3 regions of the Saccharopolyspora hordei genome follow, and region 3 is predicted to be linked to each of the others. Evidence: riboswitches for the same ligand, from Rfam matches in the RefSeq annotation. Region 3 holds a riboswitch; each other region holds the start of a gene.
The links. A riboswitch is a leader RNA that binds a small molecule or an ion and turns the genes downstream of it on or off. The one in region 3 is predicted to bind cobalamin.

Region 1 (7,495 bases), 1.0 Mb from region 3:
GGTCCAACACCGAATGGACATCGATCAATACCCTGACCGCATCGGTCGCGCACGACCCGCGACGCAGTCCACGGTGGAGCGTCAGAGCAGGTCGAGCAGCGCGTGCAGGGCCGGGTTGTCGTTGGCCCGGCGCCAGACCAGGTGCAGCTCCACCGGGTCGGGTTCGGGCAGCTGCAGCGGGCGGAAGTGCACGCCGTCGAGGTGCAGCCGCGCCGCGGTGGCGGGCACCAGCGCGCTGCCGAGGCCGACCTGCACCAGCGCGAGAGCGGTGTGGATCTGGCTGACGTACTGCACGTAGGTGGGCTGCACCCCGGCCCGGCCGAAGGTCGCGACGAGCAGCTCGTGGAAGTACCGCGCCTCCGTCGGCGAGTACATCACCACGTCGGCACCGTGGAACTCGCTGAGGTCCAGCGGGTCCGACCCCGCAGCGAGCGGGTGGCCCTCCGGCAGCGCCGCCAGCAGCGGTTCCGCGCGCAGCAGCCGGGACTCCAGCTCGGGCCGGGCGGCCGGCGGGCGGGCCAGCCCGAGGTCGAGGGAACCGCCCGAGAGCCGCTCCGCCTGGTCCCGGGTCACCAGCTCGTGCAGCACCACGTCCACGTGCGGCAGGTGTTCGCGCACCGTCGCCAGCAGACCGCCGAGCACGCCGTAGGCCGAGGTCGCGGTGAACCCGACGCGGATGACGCCGCTCTGGCCCAGGGTGACGCGTCGCACCGAGAGCGCGGCGTTCTCCGCCTCGTGCAGCAGGCGTCGCGCGTCCTGCAGGAACGCGCGCCCGGCCGGGGTCAGCCGCACGGTGCGGCTGGTGCGGTCGAACAGCTGGACCTGCAGCTCCTTCTCCAGCTGCTGGATCTGCCGCGTCAGCGGGGGCTGGGTCATGCGCAGCCGCTGCGCGGCCCGGCCGAAGTGCTGCTCCTCGGCCACGGCGACGAAACCGGTGAGTTGGTTGAGCGTGAACATCGATGCTGACCCGGTATCAGTGGATGCTTTGTTTGAGTTGGACGGGCATCGATGGGTCACCTTACTGTCGACCGCGACGACGCCTGAGCCCCGCTCCGGCTCGTCACCGCCCCGCCGCGACGAGGTCGCACGCCCACGGAGGAGATCGCCGATGTCCGCGTACTCGCCCACCGACATGGCCCGGCAGCTGGCCAGCGGACTGCTGTCGTTCCCGGTGACCCACTTCCGGCCCGACCTCAGCTTCGACGAGGCCGCCTACCGCGAGAACATCGGCCGGCTGGGCGGTTTCGGCGCGGCCGGGCTGTTCGCGGCGGGCGGCACCGGGGAGTTCTTCTCGCTGACCCCCGCTGAGGTGGAGCAGGTGGTGCGGGCCGCCGTCGAGGAGGCCCCGGACGGGGTGCCGGTGATCGCCCCGGTCGGGTACGGCACCGCGATGGCGGTGGAGATGGCCCGCGCCGCCGAACGCGCCGGGGCGGCCGGGGTGCTGCTGTTCCCGCCCTACCTGACCGAGGCCGACCAGGCCGGGCTCGCCGCGCACGTCCGCGCGGTCTGCGCGGCCACCCGGCTCGGGGTCGTCCTCTACAGCCGGGCCAACGCGGTCTTCGCGGACACCACTGTCGCCGAACTGGCCGAGCAGTGCCCGAACCTGGTGGGGTTCAAGGACGGCGTGGGCAACGTGGAGAAGATGACCCGCCTGTACGCGCGGCTCGGTGACCGGCTCACCTACGTCGGCGGGCTGCCGACGGCGGAGACGTTCGCGCTGCCGCTGCTGGAGCTGGGCGTGACCACCTACTCCTCGGCGATGTTCAACTTCGTGCCCGAGTTCGCGCTGCGCTTCTACCAGGCGGTGCGCGACCGCGACCGCGCGGCCGTGTACCGGTACCTGGAGGAGTTCGTGCTGCCGTACTGCGACATCCGCAACCGGCGCGCCGGGTACGCGGTGAGCATCGTCAAGGCCGGCATGCGGGTCGTCGGCCGCCCGGCGGGCCCGGTGCGGCCGCCGCTGGTCGACCTGGACGACGCCGAGCTCAGCGCGCTGCGCGACCTGGTCGAGCGCGTGACGGACCTGCGCTGAGGCGGCAACCCCCGGCGCCGCGGCGGTTCCCGGCGCCACGCACACCGAGGACGGAGGGACGGATGGCGCGCACGCAGCCCGTGGTCACCGGCATGCGGGTGGTGCCGATCGCCGGGCACGACAGCATGCTGCTCAACCTCAGCGGGGCGCACGCCCCGCACTTCACCCGGAACCTGGTGGTGCTCACCGACTCCGAAGGCCGGACCGGGGTCGGCGAGGTGCCCGGCGGGGAAACGGTCCGCCGCACCCTCGAGGACTCCGCGGAGCTGGTCGTCGGCCAGCCGGTGGGCCGGGTGCGTGCGGTCCTCACCGCGGTCCGCACCCGGTTCGCCGACCGCGACGCGGGCGGCCGCGGGGTGCAGACCTTCGACCAGCGCGTGACGGTCCACGCGGTCACCGCGCTGGAATCGGCGATGCTCGACCTGCTCGGCCAGCACCTGGAGGTGCCGGTGGCCGAGCTGCTCGGTGACGGCCGGCAGCGTGACCACGTGCCGGTGCTCGGGTACCTGTTCTTCGTCGGTGACCGGGAGCGCACCGACCTGCCCTACCGGAGCCCGGCGGACGAGCCCGACGACGACTGGCTGCGGCTGCGCCACGAGGAAGCCCTCACACCGGAGGCGATCGTGCGCCAGGCGGAGGCGGCGCAGCGGCGCTACGGGTTCCGCGACTTCAAGCTCAAGGGCGGGGTGCTGCCGGGGCCGGTCGAGGCCGAGGCGGTCACCGCGCTGGCGCGGCGGTTCCCCGACGCGCGGATCACCCTCGACCCCAACGGCGCGTGGCCGCTGGCCACCGCGATCGACCTCGGCCGCGCGCTGCGCGACGTCCTCGCCTACGCCGAAGACCCGTGCGGCGCCGAGGCCGGCTGCTCGGGTCGCGAGACGATGGCGGAGTTCCGCCGCGCGACGGGGCTGCGCACCGCCACCAACATGGTCGCCACGGACTGGCGGCAGCTGCACCACGCGGTGCGCGCCGACGCGGTGGACATCCCGCTGGCCGACCCGCACTTCTGGACGATGAGCGGGTCGGTGCGGGTGGCGCAGCTCTGCCACGACTGGGGCCTGACCTGGGGTTCGCACTCCAACAACCACTTCGACGTGTCGCTGGCGATGTTCACCCACGTCGCCGCGGCCGCGCCCGGCGAGATCACCGCGATCGACACGCACTGGATCTGGCAGGACGGCCAGCGCATCGCCCGGGAGCCGCTGCGCATCACCGACGGGCGCATCGAGGTGCCCGACCGCCCCGGCCTGGGCGTCGAGCTGGACCTCGACCGCGTCGAAGCGGCCCACCAGCTCCACCTGGAGCACGGCCTCGGGTCCCGCGACGACGCGGCGGCGATGCAGCACCTCGTCCCGGGCTGGACCTTCGACCCCAAGCGCCCGGCGCTGGACCGCGACTAGCGCGCCGACGGGACCTCAGACGCTGCGGAGGACCGAGACGACCACCCCGAGGACGACCGCGTCGTCACCGTCGATGACCTCGTAGGCCGGGTTGCGGGGTTCGAGCAGGACGTGACCGCCGCGGCGGCGGTAGACCTTCACCGTCGCCTCGTCGTCGATCATCGCGGCGACGATCTGCCCCGAGTGGGCCTCCTGCTGCTGGCGCACCACCACGATGTCGCCGTCGCAGATGGCCGCGTCGACCATCGAGTCACCGCGCACCCGCAGCCCGAACACGGTGCCCCGGCCGGTGAGCTCGCGGGGCAGGTCGATCACCTCGTCGAGGTGCTCGTCCGCGGTGATCGGGGTGCCGGCGGCGATGTCGCCGACCACGGGCACCGGCACCGAGTCGCCCTCGCGGACCGCCGACGGCTGGAGGAACGCGCGCACGTCGATGGGGCGGGACACCGACGGGCTGCGGCGCAGGAACCCCTTCTCCTCCAACGCGTTCAGGTGCTTCGACACCGACGAGGTCGAGCGCAGGCCCACCGCGTCGCCGATCTGCCGGGTGCTCGGCGAGTACCCGTGCCTGGTCACGAAGTCCTGGATGGCGGCCAGGATCCGCTGCTGGCGCAGCGGCAGGGACGAGGGGTCCAGGTGCTCGAAGGCGTCGAAGTCGTAGGCGGCCACCCTCCGGATGGTAGAGGTCGGCACCGCCGCCCGGCGCACTGGCCCGGCAGGGGTGCGCGTGATCTCCGTCCACCGCCCTTGACACCCGTCCCCGCCGGTGCCACCGTCGCCGCTGGAGTTCATGCGACGGTGCGCAGGAAGCCGGTGCGAATCCGGCACGGTCCCGCCACTGTGAGTGGGGAGCTGCCGCCACGTGCGCCACTGCCGCTGCCGCGGTGGGAAGGCAGGCGCGCAGCGACGATCCACGAGTCAGGAGACTGACGCCGTCGTGCCGATTCGCACGGGGTCGCGGAGCCCCGGAGGAGGTACGCGGAACATGCAGCGGCGCGCTGCTCACGATCTCGCCGTCCGGCACAGCTGGCACCACCCCACGCTGCCCACCACGTAGCACCAGCACGCCTTCCCCGCCGTGGGTCGTCCACTGCGGACGGACCGCGCCCGTGCCCGGCCGAGGCCCCAGTGCGCTCGGACCCGCTCGCCATCCGTGGAGAACTCCTGTGCCTCTCGTCCAGCCCACCCCGCCCCCGCTGCGCCCAGCCGTGCGGCGCGGCCGGGGAACGACCGTCCACCGTGTCCTGACCACGCGCGACCGCCGCGCCGCCGACCCGGACCAGGTGCGGCCCGAGGAGGGGGAGCGATGACCACCGTCACCCGGCGCACGCTGCTCAAGGGCGCCCTGGGCACGCTCACGGCCGCCTCGCTCACCGCCTGCGGTGGTGCCGCGAGCGGACCGGACGGGCGGTTGCGCGCGGCGTTCCCGATCGGCGGCGGGGAGGAGTCGCTCGACCCGCACACCAGCTCGCTGTTCGTCGACCAGGCCCGGGCGAAGGCGCTGTTCGACACGCTGGTCGGCTACGCCGACGACATGAGCGTCGTGCCGCGGCTGGCCGAGTGGTGGGAGCCGGACGCCACCGGGACGCGGTGGTCGATCCGCCTGCGCGAGGCCCGCTTCCACGACGGCCGCCCGGTCACCGCCGAGGACGTGCTCTACAGCTACCGCCGCATCGCCGACCCCGCCACGGCATCACCGGCGCGCAAGCAGTTCCTCGACGTGGACTTCGCGGCCAGCCGGGCCCGCTCGGCCACCGAGCTTGAACTCGTGCTGCGCGCCCCGAACTTCGAGTTCCCCTCGGCGTGGGGCGCCCCGGCCACCGAGATCGTCCCGGCCGGCACCACCGAGTTCACCGCCCCGGTCGGCTCCGGGCCGTTCCGGTTCGTCTCCTTCCAGCCGGGTCGGCCCGCCGTCTTCACCCGGTTCGACGGGCACTGGGCCGGGAGGCCGACGCTGGACGAGCTGGAGTTCGTGCCGATCAACGACGAGAGCGCGCGCGTCGCCGCGCTGCTGTCCGGCCAGGTGCACTACGTGCACGACATCAGCGCGCACTCCGCGGCGCTGGTGCAGGGCGACAGCCGGGCCGAGCTGCTCGCCGCGCCGCACGGCACCATGCAGGCCGTGGCGCTCAAGGTCGACCGGCCCCCGTTCCACGACCCGCGCCTGGTGCGGGCCGCGCTGTCCGGTGTGGACCGCGACGCGCTGGTCGCGGTCGCGCTGAACGGGCACGGGCAGGTCGGCAACGACCTGTTCGGCAAGGGCCTGGAGCACTACCCGCCGGACCTCCCGCAGCGCGAGCGCGACGTCGACCGCGCCCGGGCGCTGGTGCGCGAGGCCGGGGCCGAAGGGCTCGCGGTCGACCTGCTCACCAGCTCTGTCGACCCCTGCTTCGAATCGGCGGCGACGCTCATCGCCCAGCAGCTGTCCGAGATCGGGCTGCGGGTCGCCCCGCGGATCGGCCCGGCGGAGACGTACTTCTCCGACATCCGCACCCACGGCGTCGCCGCCCTCACCCGGACCGCGTCGCTGCCCGTCACGACGTTCCTGGCGGAACGGGTGCGCAGCGGTGCGGGCACTGCCAACTACACCGGCTACCGGTCGCCGGAGTTCGACGCGCTGTTCCACCGGGCGCTGAGCACAGTGGACGCTGCCGAGCGTGCCCGGCTGCTAGGGAACGCCCAGCGCCTGGCGCGGGACGAGAGCGGGCTGCTGGTGTGGGGCTTCAGCGACTGGAACGTGGCGGTGTCGCGCTCGGTGTCCGGGCTGCGGGCGGCCCCACCCAACTCGCTGGACTGGGCGCGGTTCGAGCGGGCCGCGCTGGGCTGATGGCGGTGCTGGTGCTGCGGCGGCTGGTGGTCGCCGCGCTGCAACTGGTCGCGGTGGCGGTCGCCGTCTTCGCGCTCACCTCGCTGCTGCCGGGCGACACCGCGGTGGTCGTGCTCGGTGAGCACGCGACCGAGGAGCAGGTGGCGGTGCTGCGCGCGCAGTTGCAGCTGGACCGGCCGGTGTGGGAGCGGTTCCTGGAATGGCTGGGCGGCGCGGTGCACGGCGACCTGGGACGCTCGCTGCTGACCGGGGTGCCGGTGGCCGAGGAGATCGGCCGGGGGCTCGCCACCACGGCGGTGCTGGCGCTGCTCGCGCTCGCGGTGGTGGTCCCGCTCGCGGTGGCGGTCGGCGTCGTGACGGGGCGGCGCCGCGGTTCCCGGCTGGACGTGGTGCTCACCGGCGCGGTCGTGGTGCTCGACTCGGTTCCCGAGTTCGCCCTCGCCCTGCTGCTCGTCGCGCTGTTCTCGCTGCAGCTCGGCTGGCTGCCGGCCACCGCGGCCGGCGCCTCCGGCTGGGAGCTGCTGGCGCAGCCCGCGGTGCTCGTGCTGCCGGTCGGCGTGCTGGTGTGCAGGCAGCTGTGCGCGCTGGCACGCCAGGTCCGCGTCGGCGTGGCCGAGGCCGACGGCGCCGACTTCGCCACGCACGTCCGGATGCACGGCCTGCCCGAGCGCGCGGTGCTGTTCCGGCACGTGCTGCCCAACGGGCTGGCCCCGGCGGTGCAGCAGCTGGCCCGCGCGGTGGACGGGCTGCTCGGCGGGGTCGTGGTCGTGGAGGCGGTGTTCGCCCTGCCCGGCACCGGTTCCGGGTTCGTCGACGCGGTGATGGCCCGCGACCTGCCCGCGGTGCAGGGCTACGCCCTCGTGTTCGCCGCCACCACGATCGCGGTGAACCTCGTCGCCGACGTCGTGTCGCACCGGCTCGTCCCGCAGCGCGAGGTGGTCGCATGAGGTCGGTGACGGCGGTCGTCGGTGCGGTGCTGCTCGGCGTGCCCGGGCTGACCGCGGTGGTCGGGCCGCTGCTGGCGGGCTCGGTGGACTCCGCGGCGGGGCCGCTGCGGCCACCTGACGCGCAGTTCCCGCTCGGCACCGACGTGCTGGGGCGCGACGTGCTTGCGCTCGCGCTCAGCGGCGGCAGCTCGCTGGTCGCGCTGACCGGGGCGTCGCTGCTGCTGTCCTACCTGGTCGGGGTGCCGCTGGCGCTGCTGGTCACCAGCCGCGGCGTCGACACGCCCCTGCT
Region 2 (7,495 bases), 3.3 Mb from region 3:
GACCACCACCACCGCGACGTCGGCCTCGCGCGCGGCGTCGACGGCCGCCGCGAGCTCGCTGGCGTCGTCCCACTCCTGCGCGCGGTGGCCGAGGCCGACCGCCACCAGGCCCTCGGTGCTCCGCGGGGTGTACTCCACGGTCAGCGACGCGCGACCGGAGTCGTCGAGGTCCGACTCGACCAGCACCACGTTGAACCGCTGCTCCGGCGGCTCCAGCATGTCCCCCATCGGGTCGGTGATCTCCTCCGTGCGGGCCACGTCCGCCTCGAGCACGTCCCGTCCCGCGATCTCCGCCCGGAAGTGCCCGGTCCCGTTGACGCCGAACACGTGCTCGCCGACCTCGGCGCGCAGGTGCACCCGCAGCCGCACCCTCGCCGCGCCGTGCGGCAGCCCGGACGACCACAGCAGCCGGTCGGTGCCGCGGAGCTCACTGCCGAGCACCGCTCCGTCGCCGTCCAGGAAGTCGACGCGGACGCCGGTGCCCTCCCCGTCCGGGTCGAACGCCTCCTCCGGGGCGATCAGGTCGAGCAACCGCCGGTGCCGGACCCCGCGCCGGTACACCACCTCCGCGTCGGGCAGCGCGGCGCGCAGCCCGTCCAGCGGGGTCACCACGTGCGGCGGGCTCACGTGCGAGGAACCCCCGCCCTGCACCGCGGGGATCGTGGCGTTCTCCCCGATCACGGCCACCGTCGACACCGCCGGGTCGATCGGCAGCACCGGCGCCTCGTCCACGGTCTCGTTGCGCAGCAGCACGAACCCGCGGGTGGCGAGGTCGCGGACGACCGGCCGGGCCTGCTCCGGCGGCGGACCACCGACGGGTTCGGTGTCGTCGAAACCGCCGACGCGGGAGGCCAAGCGCAGCAGCCGCAGCACCTTGTCGTCGAGCACCTCGACCGGGACCTCGCCCCGCTCCACGGCCTCGGCGAGCTCGTCGTCCGACCACGGGCTCTCCGGCCCCGGCATGGCCAGGTCCAACCCGCCCAGCGCGGACTCGCGCAGCGAGCGGGTGGCGAACCAGTCCGACACCACCACGCCGTCCCAGTCCCACTCGCCCTTGAGCACCTCGTTGACCAGCCGCGCGTTCTCGGTCATCGTCTGGCCGTTGACCGAGTTGTAGGCGGCCATCACCAGCCACGGGTGCGCCTTGGACACGATCCGCTGGAACGGCGCCAGGTAGACCTCGCGCAGGGTGCGCTCGTCGACCACCGCGTCGTAGGTGAACCGCTCGGTCTCGGTGTCGTTGGCGACGAAGTGCTTCGGTGTCGCCCCCACCCCGCGCGACTGGACGCCCGCGACGACCTCCGCGCCGATCTCGCCGATGAGCAGCGGGTCCTCGGAGAAGTTCTCGAAGTTCCTGCCGCCGAACGGACTCCGGTGCACGTTGACCGTCGGCGCCAGCACCACGTGCACGCCCCGGCGCCGCGCCTCGTCGCCGAACAGCTCCCCCGCCGTCCGCGCCGCCGCCCGGTCCCAGGTCGCCCCCAGTGCGGAGGCCACCGGCAGCAGCAGCGCGGTGTCGCGCTCGTCCCAGGTCGTGCCGCGCACGCCGTTGGGCCCGTCGGAGAGCACCAGCGAACGCAGCCCGATCCCCGGTGCGGGGTGCAACGTCCAGAAGTCGGCGCCGGTCAGCAGCCGAGCCTTCTCCGCGGTGCTCAGTTCCGCCAGCAGTGACCGCAGCCGCTCCTCGTCCACGGCAACCCCTTTCGGCTCGCTCCTGGCGACAGTGTCGAACACAGCTCCGACACCTGTCGACCGTGCGCGCGGCGCGCCGACATCTGCCCCTTCGCGCCGACCGCGGACCCAAGATGTAGTGTGTCGCTCGCTGGTGGTTCACCGGAGCGATCCGGTGAGGCAAGAGGGAACCCGGTGCGAGTCCGGGACTGCCCCGCAGCGGTGAACGGGAACGACCGTCGTGACCCGACGCCCACCCGGGCGGCGGGTACAGCACTGGGCACCACGCCTGGGAAGCCACGACCAGTAGGCCGCCCGTGAGTCCGAAGACCTGCCACCGGTGCACGCGCACAGCGTGCTGTCCGGGACCTCGAGGGCGGGTCCGCGCGGACGAACGGCGGCCGGTGCCGTCGCTGTCTGCCTGCGCGCGCTCGTGGTCCACCGAGCTCGCGAGGGAGAGAGAGCGTGACGGCGACACTCGACAACTGGACCGAGGTGTCCACCGCGGTCCACCAGGCCTGCGCCGGACTGCCCGGCGTGTCCGCCGAAGCCGTGCTCGACGAGGTGCGGCGCACCGGCTACGCGGGGATGAGCGACGACGAGCTGTCGCTGGCCCAGGTCATGGCGGCCCGCACCCTGATCGAGACCGAACCGAACTACTCGCAGGTCACCGCGCGCCTGCTGCTGGGCCGGATGCGCCGCGACGCGCTGCGGTTCCTCGGCGTCGCCCCGGACGCCGACTACCCGGACCTCTTCGCCGCGCACGTGCGCCGCGGGGTCGAGCTGCAGCAGCTGGACCCGGAGCTGGCCGGGTTCGACCTCGACCGCCTGGGCCGCGCCCTGGTCCCCGAACGCGACCTGCAGTTCGGCTTCCTGGGCCTGCAGACGCTCTACGACCGGTACTTCCTGCACGAGGGCGGGGTGCGGTACGAGCTGCCGCAGGCGTTCTTCATGCGGGTGGCGATGGGCCTGGCACTGCGCGAGGACGACCGGGAGGCCCGCGCCGTCGAGTTCTACGACCTGCTGTCGTCGTTCGACTTCATGTGCTCGACGCCGACGCTGTTCAACGCCGGGACCACCCGGCCACAGCTGTCCTCCTGCTTCCTGACCACTGTGGACGACGACCTGTCCAGCATCTTCCACTCGATCAGCAACAACGCCCTGCTGTCGAAGTACGCCGGGGGCCTCGGCAACGACTGGACCCCGGTGCGCGGCATCGGCGCGCACATCAAGGGCACGAACGGCACGTCGCAGGGCGTGGTGCCGTTCCTGAAGATCGCCAACGACACGGCGGTGGCGGTCAACCAGGGCGGCAAGCGCAAGGGCGCGGTGTGCGCCTACCTGGAGACCTGGCACATCGACGTCGAGGAGTTCCTCGACCTGCGCAAGAACACCGGTGACGACCGGCGGCGCACGCACGACATGAACACCGCGAACTGGGTGCCGGACGAGTTCCTGCGCCGGGTCGAGGCCGACGAGCAGTGGACGCTGTTCTCCCCGGACGAGGTCCCGGACCTGCACGACCTCTACGGCACCGCGTTCGCCGAGCGCTACCGGGCCTACGAGCGGGCCGCCGACCGCGGTGAGATCACGGTCGTCAAGCGGGTCCGCGCGGTCGACCTGTGGCGGCGGATGCTGACCATGCTGTTCGAGACCGGGCACCCGTGGATCACCTTCAAGGACCCGTGCAACCTGCGGTCCCCGCAGCAGCACACCGGGGTGGTGCACTCCTCGAACCTGTGCACCGAGATCACGCTGAACACCAGCACCGACGAGGTCGCGGTGTGCAACCTCGGCTCGATCAACCTGGCCCGCCACGTCACGCCCGAGGGCATCGACGCCGAGAAGCTGGAGCGCACCACCCGCACCGCGGTGCGGATGCTGGACAACGTCATCGACATCAACTTCTACACGATCCCCGAGGCCCGGCGGTCCAACCTGCGGCACCGGCCGATCGGCCTGGGCCTCATGGGGTTCGCCGACGCGCTGTTCACCTTGCGCGTGCCGCCGGCCTCGCGGGCCGCGGTCGAGTTCGCCGACCGCAGCACGGAGCTGATCAGCTACCACGCGATCAGCGCGTCCAGCCGGCTGGCCGTCGAGCGCGGCCGGTACGAGACCTTCGAGGGGTCGCTGTGGAGCCGCGGCGTGCTGCCCCTCGATTCGCTGGAGCTGCTGGCGGAGGCGCGCGGCGGTGACGTCGACCTGGACCGGTCGTCCACACTGGACTGGGACGCGCTGCGCGAGCGCGTCGTCCGCGACGGCATGCGCAACTCCAACGTCATGGCCATCGCGCCGACCGCCACCATCGCCAACATCTGCGGCGTCAACCAGTCCATCGAGCCGGTCTACCGCAACCTCTACGTCAAGGCGAACATGTCCGGCGACTTCACCGTCGTCAACCCGCACCTGGTGGCCGACCTCAAGCGGGCCGGGCTCTGGGACGAGCAGATGGTCGCCGACCTGAAGCTGCACGACGGCAGCCTGCTGCCGATCGAGCGGATCCCGCAGGAGCTCAAGGAGCTCTACGCCACGGCGTTCGAGATCGAGCCGCGCTGGCTGGTGGAAGCCGCCGCGCGCAGGCAGAAGTGGATCGACCAGGCCCAGTCGCTGAACCTCTACGTCGCCTCCCCGAGCGGCCGCAAGCTCGACGAGCTCTACCGGCAGGCCTGGCGCTCGGGCCTGAAGACGACCTACTACCTGCGGTCGACCAGCGCCACCCACGTCGAGAAGAGCACCTTGCGCGGCACCGACGGCCGGCTCAACGCCGTCCCCACCGCGGTCCCGGCGAGCGCCTGCTCCGTCGACGACCCCGACTGCGAAGCCTGCCAGTGACCCCGTGACGCGACTTCGATGAGGCAGGCCCCCGGTCCCCGTCGAGGTCGCGCACCTCCACGAGCCGACACCCGACCTCCCGGTCGTCGACCGGGATCCCTTGGAGCACCACGAGAGATGCCTACCCCGCAGTCCTCTTCCCCCGCAGGCCTCGGTGAGATCGACCGCTCCGGCGGGCGCGTCGACGTCAGCGAGAAGGCGATGATCAACGCCCGCGCCGACGTCAACCAGCTGCTGCCGCTGAAGTACGGCTGGGCCTGGGACAAGTACCTCGCCGGCTGCCACAACCACTGGATGCCCACCGAGGTCTCCATGCAGGCCGACATCGCGCTGTGGAAGTCCCCCGACGGGCTCAGCGACGACGAGCGCCTGCTGCTCAAGCGCAACCTCGGGTTCTTCGCCACCGCGGAATCGCTGGTGGCCAACAACGTCGTGCTGGCCGTCTACCGGCACATCACCAACCCCGAGTGCCGGCAGTACCTGCTGCGCCAGGCGTTCGAGGAAGCCGTGCACACCCACACGTTCCAGTACGTCTGCGAGAGCCTCGGCCTCGACGAGGGCGAGCTGTTCAACATGTACCGGGAGATCCCGTCGATCTCCGACAAGGACGCGTGGGCCCTGCAGTACACCCAGAGCCTGGAGGACCCGGACTTCGCCACCGGCACCACCGAGGCCGACCAGGCCTTCCTGCGCGACCTCGTGGCCTTCTACGTGGTCTTCGAGGGCATGTGGTTCTACACCGGGTTCGCGCAGGTCCTGGCGCTGGGCCGCCGCAACAAGATGGTCGGCGTCGCCGAGCAGTACCAGTACATCCTGCGCGACGAGTCGATCCACCTGAACTTCGGCATCGACTGCATCAACCAGATCAAGCTGGAGAACCCGCACCTGTGGACCGCGGAGTTCCAGGCCGAGGTGCGCCAGATGCTCACCGAGGCCTGCGAGCTGGAGATCGCCTACGGCCGCGACACCATGCCCCGCGGCATCCTCGGCATCAACGCCGACCTCTGCGCCCAGTACATGCACTTCATCACCAACCGCCGCTGCGACCAGCTCGGCCTGGAGCCGGTGTTCCCGGAGACCGAGAACCCGTTCCCCTGGATGTCGGAGGCCATGGACCTGAAGAAGGAGAAGAACTTCTTCGAGACCCGGGTCATCGAGTACCAGTCCGGCGGCTCGCTCACCTGGGACTGATCCGACGGCGCGGTGAGCGGCCCGGCCGTTCACCGCGCCACCACGGACGCGAGCGAGTCGGTGTTGGCCGGAGCCGTTCCCGGTTCAGCCGCAGACCGCGCCTTCGGCTGCCGAGCCGACCAGCTTCGCGTACTTGCCCAGCACACCGGTGCGGAACCGCGGTGGCGGCGGCGCCCACTCCGCCCGCCGTCGCTGGAACTCCGCGTCGTCCACGAGCAGGTCCAGCGTCCGGGCGGCCAGGTCCAGCCGGATCGGGTCGCCGTCCCGCACCAGCGCGATCGGTCCGCCGTCGGTGGCTTCCGGGGCGACGTGCCCGATGCAGAGACCCGTCGTCCCGCCGGAGAACCGGCCGTCGGTGACCAGCAGGACGTCCCTGCCCAGGCCGGCGCCCTTGATCGCCCCGGTCACCGCGAGCATCTCCCGCATGCCCGGACCCCCGCGCGGGCCCTCGTAGCGGATGATGACCACGTCCCCGGGCTTCAGGGTGCCGTCCTCGACCGCGTCCATCGCGCCCTGCTCGCCGTCGAAGACCCGTGCCGTGCCGTCGAACCGCGCGGAGTCGAACCCCGCGCTCTTCACCACGGCACCGTCCGGGGCGAGCGAGCCGCGCAGGATGGTCAGCCCGCCGGTGGGGTGGATCGGGTCGGACAGCTGGTGCAGCACCTCGCCGTCGAGCTCCGGCGGACGGAGCTCGTCCAGGTTCTCCGCGACCGTCCGCCCGGTCACCGTCATGCAGTCGCCGTGCAGCAGGCCCGCGTCCAGCAGCGCCTTCATCACCACCGGCACGCCGCCGATGCGGTCCACCGCGGACATCACGTAGCGACCGAAGGGCTTGACGTCGGCCAGGTGCGGCACCCGGTCGCCGATGCGGTTGAAGTCGTCCAGCGACAGGTCGACCTCGGCTTCGCGCGCGATCGCGAGCAGGTGCAGCACGGCGTTGGTCGACCCGCCGAACGCCATCACGACCGCGATCGCGTTCTCGAAGGCCTCCCTGGTGAGGACCTGGCGTGCCGTGAGCCCCTTCTCCAGCATGCCGACCACCGCGCGCCCAGCGGCCCGCGCGCCGGCGTCGCGGCGGCGGTCCACCGACGGCGGGCTCGCCGACCCGGGCATCGACATGCCCAGCGCCTCCGCCGCGCACGCCATCGTGTTCGCCGTGTACATCCCGCCGCAGGCACCTTCACCAGGGCAGATGGCGCGCTCGACGCGGTCGACCTCCGCCCGGGAGATCAGCCCGCGCGCGCACGCGCCGACCGCTTCGAAGGCGTCGATGATCGTCACCTCGCGGTCGTCGACCCGCCCTGGCAGGATCGACCCGGCGTAGACGAACACCGAGGCGAGGTCGAGCCGCGCCGCCGCCATCAGCATCCCCGGCAGGCTCTTGTCGCAGCCCGCGAGCAGGACGGTGCCGTCCAGCCGCTCGGCCTCCACCACGGTCTCCACCGAGTCGGCGATGATCTCCCGGGACACCAGGGAGTAGTGCATCCCGACGTGCCCCATCGAGATGCCGTCGCTCACCGAGATGGTGCCGAACTCCATGGGGAAGCCGCCGGCCGCGTGCACCCCGTCCTTCGCGGCCTGCCCGAGCCGCTGCAGGGACAGGTTGCAGGGGGTGATCTCGTTCCAGGAGGACGCGACCCCGATCTGCGGCTTGCCGAAGTCCTCGTCCTGCATGCCGACGGCACGCAGCATCCCGCGTGCCGCAGCCCGTTCCAGTCCCTCGGTGACCTCGCGGCTCCGCGGCTTCAGGTCAGCACGGGTGAGCTCTGCACCATCCACACGAGGACTGTAGGCGCCCCCA
Region 3 (7,495 bases):
GCCCGGTCGTCCTCGGTGCCGTCGTGCTCAACGCCGCGGCGACCACCGCGCTCATGGCCGGCGTGCTCGCCGCGCCCTGGCTGGCGGTGGGGCGGCTGGTGACCGGGCTGAGCACGGGCGCGGTGCTGGCCGCGGGCAGCGCGTGGGTCCGGGAACTGTCGCACCCGCCGTTCGGGACCGCGCGGGAGGACGGCGTCGGCGCCCGCCGGGCCGGGGTGATGCTCTCGGCGGGCTTCAGCGTCAGCGGCCTGGTCTCCGCCCTGGTCGCGCAGTGGGGGCCGCACCCGCTGGTCACCGCGTACCTGCCGCACCTGCTGCTGTGCGCGGGCGGGGTCGTGCTCGCGCTGTCCTGCCCGGAGACGCGCGCACCGGGGAGCGGTTCGGGTGCGCGCGGTCTCGGCACCCGCGACCCGCGGTTCCGCCGCCTCGTGCTGCCGGTCGCGCCGTGGGTGTTCGTCGGGCCGACGGTCGCGTTCGGGACGCTGCCCGGTCTGGTGGCCCGGGACCTGCACGGCGTCGAGATCGTCTACGCCGGCGTCACCGCGCTGCTCACCCCGGGCCTGGGCGCCGTGGTGCAGCCCCTCGCGCGGCGCTCGGCCCGGCGCGGTGAGCGCGCCCCGGCCGTGGTCGGCCTGCTGGTGCTGGCGGCCGGGCTCGGGCTGGCGGCGGTCTCCGTGGCGTGGGTGCTGCCCTGGTGGGCGTTGGCGGCGTGCCTGCTCATGGGCACCGGGTACGGGTTCACGGTGACGTTCTGCCTCACCGTGGTGGGGCGGATCGCCGGACCGGGCGAGCTGGCCCGGCTCACCGCCGTGTTCTGGTGCATCGCCTACCTCGGCTTCGCCACGCCGTTCGCGATCAGCCTGCTCGCCCCCGTGGTGCCTGCCCAGGTGGTGCTGCTGGTGCTGGTCGGGCTCGCGCTGGCCACCGGCGCGCTGGTCTCAGGTCGTGACCAGCCCGACCGAGATGGTCAGGAACGCCGCCGCGCTGACCACGTCCAGCGACTTCGCGACGCGGGGGTCCTGTAGCCGGTCGGCGATCCGGGCGGCGCCGAGCACCATCGAGGCCTCCCACACCAGGGCCAGCAGCAGGAAGACCACGCCGAGCAGCACCAGCTGCAGCGCCGGGGAGGCGGCCGCTCCCACGAACTGCGGCAGGAACGCCAGGCTGAACAGCAGCATCTTCGGGTTGGTGAGGTTGCTGAGCAGCCCGCGCAGGTAGGGGTCGGCGTCGTCGACCGGCGGTCCGGCCAGCGTGCCCTCGGTGGTCTTCTTCCTGGTCAGCCACAGCCCGCGCAGGATGGACGCGGCCAGGTAGACCAGGTAGGCGGCGCCGATCCACTTCAGCGTGGACAGCACGGCGGGGTGGCTGGTCACGAGGGCGCCGAGCCCGGAGATCACCAGTGCCACCTGCAGGATGCTCGCGGTGTGGATCCCGGCGAGCGCGAGCATCCCCGCCCGCCGGCCGCGGTGCAGCGAGGTCCGCAGCAGCAGGAAGAGGTCGACGCCAGGGGTCAGCACGACCACCGCGCTGGCCACCAGGAAGGCGGGCAGCGGGGTCAGGTCCACGAGCACGGTTCACTCCTCCGGACAGCGCGCAGCGTTGATCACTCGAACGGGTTTGATCTGTCAGCTGATCAAGCGACGTTTCGCGGACCCGGCGCTGCGAGGCGCTCCAGGTCCGCGTCGGCACGGGAAGGACGAGCGACGGTCCACACTGACCGGCTCAGAAGGATTTCCCGTCTAATCCAATCTTAACGAAATATTTTCCTGCGAATGTGTGAGTTGTGCCTCGTGATGTGTCGGTACGCGACTGACTACTGTGTGCCATCAGCATGATCCGCGACAGTGGGAGGGTCGACGTGGCGCGTGGCAGGACCGGATCCGCAGTGCGAGGGCTCGTGATCACCGGCGCGGTGGTGGCGCTCGCCGGGGCGCACCCCGAGGTGGCGGGCGCGGCGGACGACACGCAGGCCCGGATCGTGGGCGGTACCGAGGCCACGACCGCGGAGGCCCCGTGGGCGGTCGCCGTCACCGACGACCGCGGTCGGCAGTTCTGCGGTGGGGCCCTGGTGGCGCCGGTCAAGGTCGTCACGGCCGCGCACTGCGTGGTGGACGAGATCACCGGCACGCAGCGCGCACCGCAGGAGCTGCGCGCGATCGCGGGCCGCACCGACCTGCGCACCGACGAGGGCGTGGTCGCGGACGTGCAGGCGGTGTGGGTGCACCCGAACTTCCGCGGCTACACCAGCGGTGACGACGTGGCGGTCCTGACGTTGAACGCGCCGCTGCCGCAGCGCCCGGTGCCGCTGGTCGACCCGGGCGACACCGAGCACTACCGGCCGGGCACGGTCGGCCGCGTCTACGGCTGGGGCAGGACCAGCGAGTCCGGGTGGCCGTCGGAGGGCCTGCGCGCGGTGGACGTGCCCATCACCACCGACGAGGCGTGCCGGGGCGCCTACGCGGACTACGACCCGCAGAGCATGTTCTGCGCCGGGTACCCGGAGGGTGGCCGCGACGCGTGCACCGGCGACTCCGGTGGCCCGATCGTGGCGGACAACCGCCTGATCGGGGTGGTGTCGTACGGCACCGGCTGCGGTCGGCCGAACACGCCGGGCGTCTACACCCGCCTCTCCCGCTACGCCGACGAGCTCACCGGCCAGCTCTGAAACCCGGTTGATCCGGCGCTCGCCTGCCGCAGGGTGACGTGGTGTGGGAGATCGGGTGAACCGCGCGGTGCGGGCGAAGCAGACGGAGTCGTCCCTGACCGTCCACCAGGCGCACTCGCCGGAGATCGCCGACGCGCGGCCCTGGCGGCCGGGACGTTCAAGCGCGAGCGCATGACCTGGATCAAGCCGTCCTCCCGGTGGATGGCCCACCGCTGCGGCTGGGCGACGAAGCCGGGCCAGGAGCGGGCGCTGGCAGTGGAGGTCACCCGTGCGGGCTTCGCGTGGGCGCTCGAGCACGCCTGCCTGAGCCACTTCGAGCCGGACGTCCACGGCACCCGGGAGGTGTGGGCGGAGCAGAAGAGGACGAGCCCCGTCCGTGTCCAGTGGGACCCGGAACGGGACCTGCTCCACCGGCCCCTGGACCACCGCTCGACCCAAGCGGGACTGGGCGGCGAAGCGGTGGAGCGCTACGTGGGCGAGTGGACCACCTCCCTCACCGACGCGACCGGGACGATGCGCGAGATCGCCGCGCTGGTCGCCGCCGGCGACCTCGACGCCGCCGAGGCGGCGCTGCCCCAGGAGACGCCGTACCCGCTGCCGGACCACATCGCCCGCCGCCTCGGCGCCACGGCGTGACGCGGTCACACCGACCGTCCCGCGCGGTCGCGGACTGGGCCGAGGGAGTGGTGTTGGCTACTCACGGTGCAGGTAGATGCGGGTGCGGAGACCGTGCTGTGATATCCAGGAGAGGATGACCCTCGAGCCTCTCGCGACCGCCGTCCACCGCGCCTACACCGCGGACCTGGACGCCGCGGACTTCTACCGGATGCTGCGCCTGCGCGTCGACGTGTTCGTCGTCGAGCAGGAGTGCCCCTATCCGGAACTCGACGGTCGCGACCTCGAGGAGACCACCCGGCACTTCTGGATCGACTCCGCGGACGGGTACGTGCTCGGCTACCTGCGGTTGCTCGAGGACCCCGACGGCACCTTCCGGATCGGCCGGGTGTGCACCGCCAAGTCCGCGCGCGGGCACGGCCTGGCGCGCAAGCTGATGCGCGCCGCCGTCGCCGAGGTGCAGAACGCCCCGGCGGTGCTCGCCGCGCAGGTCTACGCCAAGGACTTCTACGCCTCCTTCGGGTTCGTCGAGGACGGCGAGGAGTACCTCGAGGACGGCATCCCGCACATCGACATGCGTCGCGAACCCCGCCGCCGCGCCTGACCCGAGTTCCGGCCGCGCCGGCAGTGGCGCGCGTCTCGGCGGGGCGGTGGGCGGTTGGGCCCACCGGTCCGGTTCTGCGACGATCTCCGTGATCCGAATGCAAGGGGTGCGGCAGGAAGCCGGTGCGAGTCCGGCACGGTCGGCGCCACTGTGACCGGGGAGCGGCCCTCCCCCGAGAGCCACCGGGACGACCTGGGAAGGCCGGAGGGGCGCGGAGATCCGGGAGTCAGGACACTGCGGCCCCTTGTTCCCGCCACCGGGGCGTCCGAACCCCGAGGAAGGAACGTCGACGTGGTCGCTGCTCCCCGTTTCCCCTTCTCCGCCGTCGTCGGTCACGACGACCTGCGGCTGGCGCTGCTGCTCAACGCCGTGCACCCGCGCATCGGCGGTGTGCTGGTGCGCGGCGAGAAGGGCACCGCGAAGTCCACCGTGGTGCGCGCGCTGGCGTCGCTGCTGCCGCCGCTGGACGTGGTCGCCGACTGCCGCTTCGGGTGCGACCCGGCCGGACCCGACCCGCAGTGCCCGGACGCGCCGCACGGCTCGGCCGCGACGCAGCGCCCGGCGCAGCTCGTCGAGCTCCCGGTCGGTGCCACCGAGGACCGCCTGACCGGCTCGCTGGACCTGGAGCGGGCGCTGACCGAGGGTGTCCGCGCCTTCCAGCCGGGTCTGCTCGCCGCCGCGCACCGCGGCGTGCTGTACGTGGACGAGGTGAACCTGCTGCACGACCACCTCGTCGACCTGCTGCTGGACGCCGCCGCGATGGGCCGCGCGCACGTCGAGCGGGAAGGCGTCTCGGTCACGCACCCCGCGTCGTTCCTGTTGGTGGGGACGATGAACCCGGAGGAGGGCGAGCTGCGGCCGCAGCTGCTCGACCGGTTCGGCCTCACCGTGCACGTCGCGGCGTCCCGCGACGTCGACACCCGCACCGAGGTGGTGCGCCGCCGGCTCGCCTTCGAAGCCGACCCGGCCGGGTTCGCCGCGCAGTGGGCCGACGCCGACGCCGAGCTCGCCGAGCGCATCCGCGCCGCGCGGGACCGGGTCCGGCACGTGGCGCTGCCGGACGCCGAACTCCGCCGGATCTCCGCGCTGTGCGCGGCCTTCGACGTCGACGGGATGCGCGCCGACCTGGTGCTGGCCCGCACCGCCGTCGCGCACGCGGCCTGGCGCGGCGCCGACGCGGTCACCGAGGCCGACGTCGAGGCCGCTGCCCGGCTCGCCCTGCCGCACCGGCGTCGCCGGGACCCCTTCGACGAGCCCGGCATGGCCGAGGACCAGCTGGAACAGGCGCTCGCCGAGGCCGCGGAGCACGCCGGGGACGACGGCGACGAGCCGCCGGAGGGACCGGACGACGGCCCCGGGGGTGGCGGCGGTCAGTCGCCGGACGGGCCGACGGAGCCGACCGGCGGCAGCGGCGCGGACGAGGGCGGCGACGGGCGCGCCCCGGCGGACAAGCCACCGGCCGCGCCGACGCCGGCGTTCCGGGCGCGGCTGCTGGAGGTCCCGGGCCTCGGTGAGGGCGCGCCGGGACGGCGCTCGCGGTCGCGGTCGCGCAGCGGCCGGACGACGCGTCCGTCCGCTGTGGAGGGGCACGGTGTGCACGTGGCGGCCACCCTGGCCGCCGCCGCACCGCACCAGCTCGCGCGGGGGCGCAGCGGCCCGGGACTGGTGCTGCGGCCCGGTGACCTGCGGCGCGGCATCCGGGAGGGCCGCGAGGGCAACCTGGTGCTGTTCGCGGTGGACGCCTCCGGGTCGATGGCCGCCCGGGAGCGGATGTCCGCGGTCAGCGGTGCGGTGCTGTCGCTGCTCCGGGACGCCTACCAGCGGCGGGACAAGGTCGGTGTGGTGACGTTCCGCGGTGGGTCGGCGGAGCTCGCGCTGCCCCCGACGTCCTCTGTGGACGTGGCGGCGGCGCGGATGCGCGGACTGCGCACGGGTGGCCGCACCCCGTTGGCCGACGGGTTGCTGCAGGTCCAGCGGGTGGTGCAGCGCGAGCGGACGCGCGACCCGCAGCGCCGCGCCCTGGTCGTGCTGCTGACCGACGGGAAGGCCACCGTGCCGGTGCAGTCCGGGCTGAGCGGGCGCGACCGCGCGCAGCGCGCGGTGGACGACGCCCTGCGGGCCGCCGGGCTGGTGGCGAGCACGGGCGCGGCGTCCGTCGTGGTGGACTGCGAGAGCGGGATGGTCCGGCTGGGCCTGGCCGCCCGGCTGGCCGCGGCCCTCGGCGGCCCGTGCCTGCGGCTCGAGGAGCTCTCGGCGGAGAACGTCGCGGGGGTCGTGCGAGCCGTCCGGGACGAACGGCCGCGCGCCGCTTGATCTCGGTTTGGTTACGAGATCGGCTGACACGAGTACCGGCCCGCTGCTCGGATTGGTACGGTGGCTGCCGTCCACCTGACCCCCAGGGGTGGACTTGCGAAGTGCCCCCGCGCTCCCGGCGACCCCCAGGCTGGTTGAGTGCGGGGGCCTCTCAGTCTCTGGCCCCGGTTGTGACGTGTGCCGGGTCCGCGCGGTTCGTCCGTTCCTCGGTGCGAAGATGCTGCACCGAAGTGTGTTCGGTACCGCCGATGGAGGGACATGGGCTCGCAGTCGGCCGCACCTGCGGGGGAGGCGGCGCGGAACCCGCGGACGCCGCCGTGGCGCCGGCCGTGGGCTGAGCTGCCGCGCGAGGAGCGGTTCTGGCGCACGGCTTTCGTGGCCTCCCAGGTCCTGGTGCGCGTCGTGATCGCACTGGTCTGCTACACGGTCTTCGTGCTCACCGGCGCGGTGGCGTCCGACGGCGCCGTGACCGACCGCGGCACCGCGCTGGCCACGCACTGCGAGCGGGTCGGGCCGATCAGCCGGTCCGGACTGGGCTGGTACTGGTCCTGCGAGGCGGAGGTGACCTGGTCCGACGGGCGGACGACGCGGGAGGAGTTCCCGTCCTCGCAGCTGACCCCGCGGAACACGACCGAGCCCGCGCCCGTGGTGCACCGGGACGTCCGCGACGCGGCGGACCAGGTCGTGGTCGACGCCCCGCGCCCGTTCGCCGTCCTCGGCTGGGTGATGCTCGTCGCGTTGACCGGCCTGCTCGTCCACGGCGTGTGGGTCCCCGGCGTGCCGCCGATGCCCGCGGACCGCCGGGCGGAGCGCCGCCGGCGGGTCCGGTTGCAGTGGTGGCAGCCGCTGGCCGCGCCGATCGGGTGGGGCCTGTTGGTCGCGGGTGGGCTCGGCGCCGCGTCCCCGACCGCGTCGGGGCTGTCGGTGCTCGCGATCGTGCTCGGGTTCGGCGCGCTCGTCACCGCGTGGGCCGTGTCGCTGAACCGCAGACGGAAGGGCGTCGTCGAGCCGCGGGAACTGCCGCCGGAGCTCACGGCGAGGTGGGGGAAGGTGGGCGGCTGGCTGCTCGTCCTCGGCGGGATCGCCGCCGTGGCGGGGCTCGGCACGACGCTGCCCGACCCCGTCGGCGTGGTCGGCGTGCTCGCGCTGCCCTGCGCGGTGATCGCGGTGGGGTGGCGGGTGAAGGTGGTCGCAAGCCGGAGGTCGCGTGGAACCGATCCAGGGGGGACCGCGTCGATCTGGACAACAGCGGGGTGATGGGAGGCAACGAGTGGAGCAGTCGCCGGAACAGTGGTTGG

Region 1: linked by a shared signal. The riboswitch ahead of HNR68_RS14025 (ABC transporter substrate-binding protein) and the one ahead of HNR68_RS09330 (putative cobaltochelatase) in region 3 are both predicted to bind cobalamin.
Region 2: linked by a shared signal. The riboswitch ahead of HNR68_RS24135 (ribonucleoside-diphosphate reductase subunit alpha) and the one ahead of HNR68_RS09330 (putative cobaltochelatase) in region 3 are both predicted to bind cobalamin.

Annotation. Positions count from the first base shown of each region.
Region 1 covers NZ_JACCFJ010000001.1:3,008,294-3,015,788, reverse strand. Annotated here, with positions in the region: gene HNR68_RS14045 (LysR family transcriptional regulator) at 82-957, opposite strand; gene kdgD (5-dehydro-4-deoxyglucarate dehydratase) at 1,109-2,032, shown strand; gene HNR68_RS14035 (enolase C-terminal domain-like protein) at 2,095-3,432, shown strand; gene lexA (transcriptional repressor LexA) at 3,448-4,101, opposite strand; cobalamin riboswitch at 4,212-4,383, shown strand; gene HNR68_RS14025 (ABC transporter substrate-binding protein) at 4,739-6,259, shown strand; gene HNR68_RS14020 (ABC transporter permease) at 6,259-7,206, shown strand; gene HNR68_RS14015 (ABC transporter permease subunit) at 7,203-7,495, shown strand, end outside.
Region 2 covers NZ_JACCFJ010000001.1:5,274,617-5,282,111, forward strand. Annotated here, with positions in the region: gene HNR68_RS24130 (glycoside hydrolase family 3 C-terminal domain-containing protein) at 1-1,692, opposite strand, end outside; cobalamin riboswitch at 1,810-2,024, shown strand; gene HNR68_RS24135 (ribonucleoside-diphosphate reductase subunit alpha) at 2,137-4,503, shown strand; gene HNR68_RS24140 (ribonucleotide-diphosphate reductase subunit beta) at 4,621-5,694, shown strand; gene ilvD (dihydroxy-acid dehydratase) at 5,779-7,473, opposite strand.
Region 3 covers NZ_JACCFJ010000001.1:1,971,685-1,979,179, forward strand. Annotated here, with positions in the region: gene HNR68_RS09305 (MFS transporter) at 1-1,025, shown strand, start outside; gene HNR68_RS09310 (LysE family transporter) at 939-1,571, opposite strand; gene HNR68_RS09315 (S1 family peptidase) at 1,886-2,665, shown strand; gene HNR68_RS09320 (DUF4291 family protein) at 2,837-3,301, shown strand; gene HNR68_RS09325 (GNAT family N-acetyltransferase) at 3,417-3,884, shown strand; cobalamin riboswitch at 3,997-4,121, shown strand; gene HNR68_RS09330 (putative cobaltochelatase) at 4,176-6,197, shown strand; gene HNR68_RS09335 (DUF6346 domain-containing protein) at 6,456-7,454, shown strand.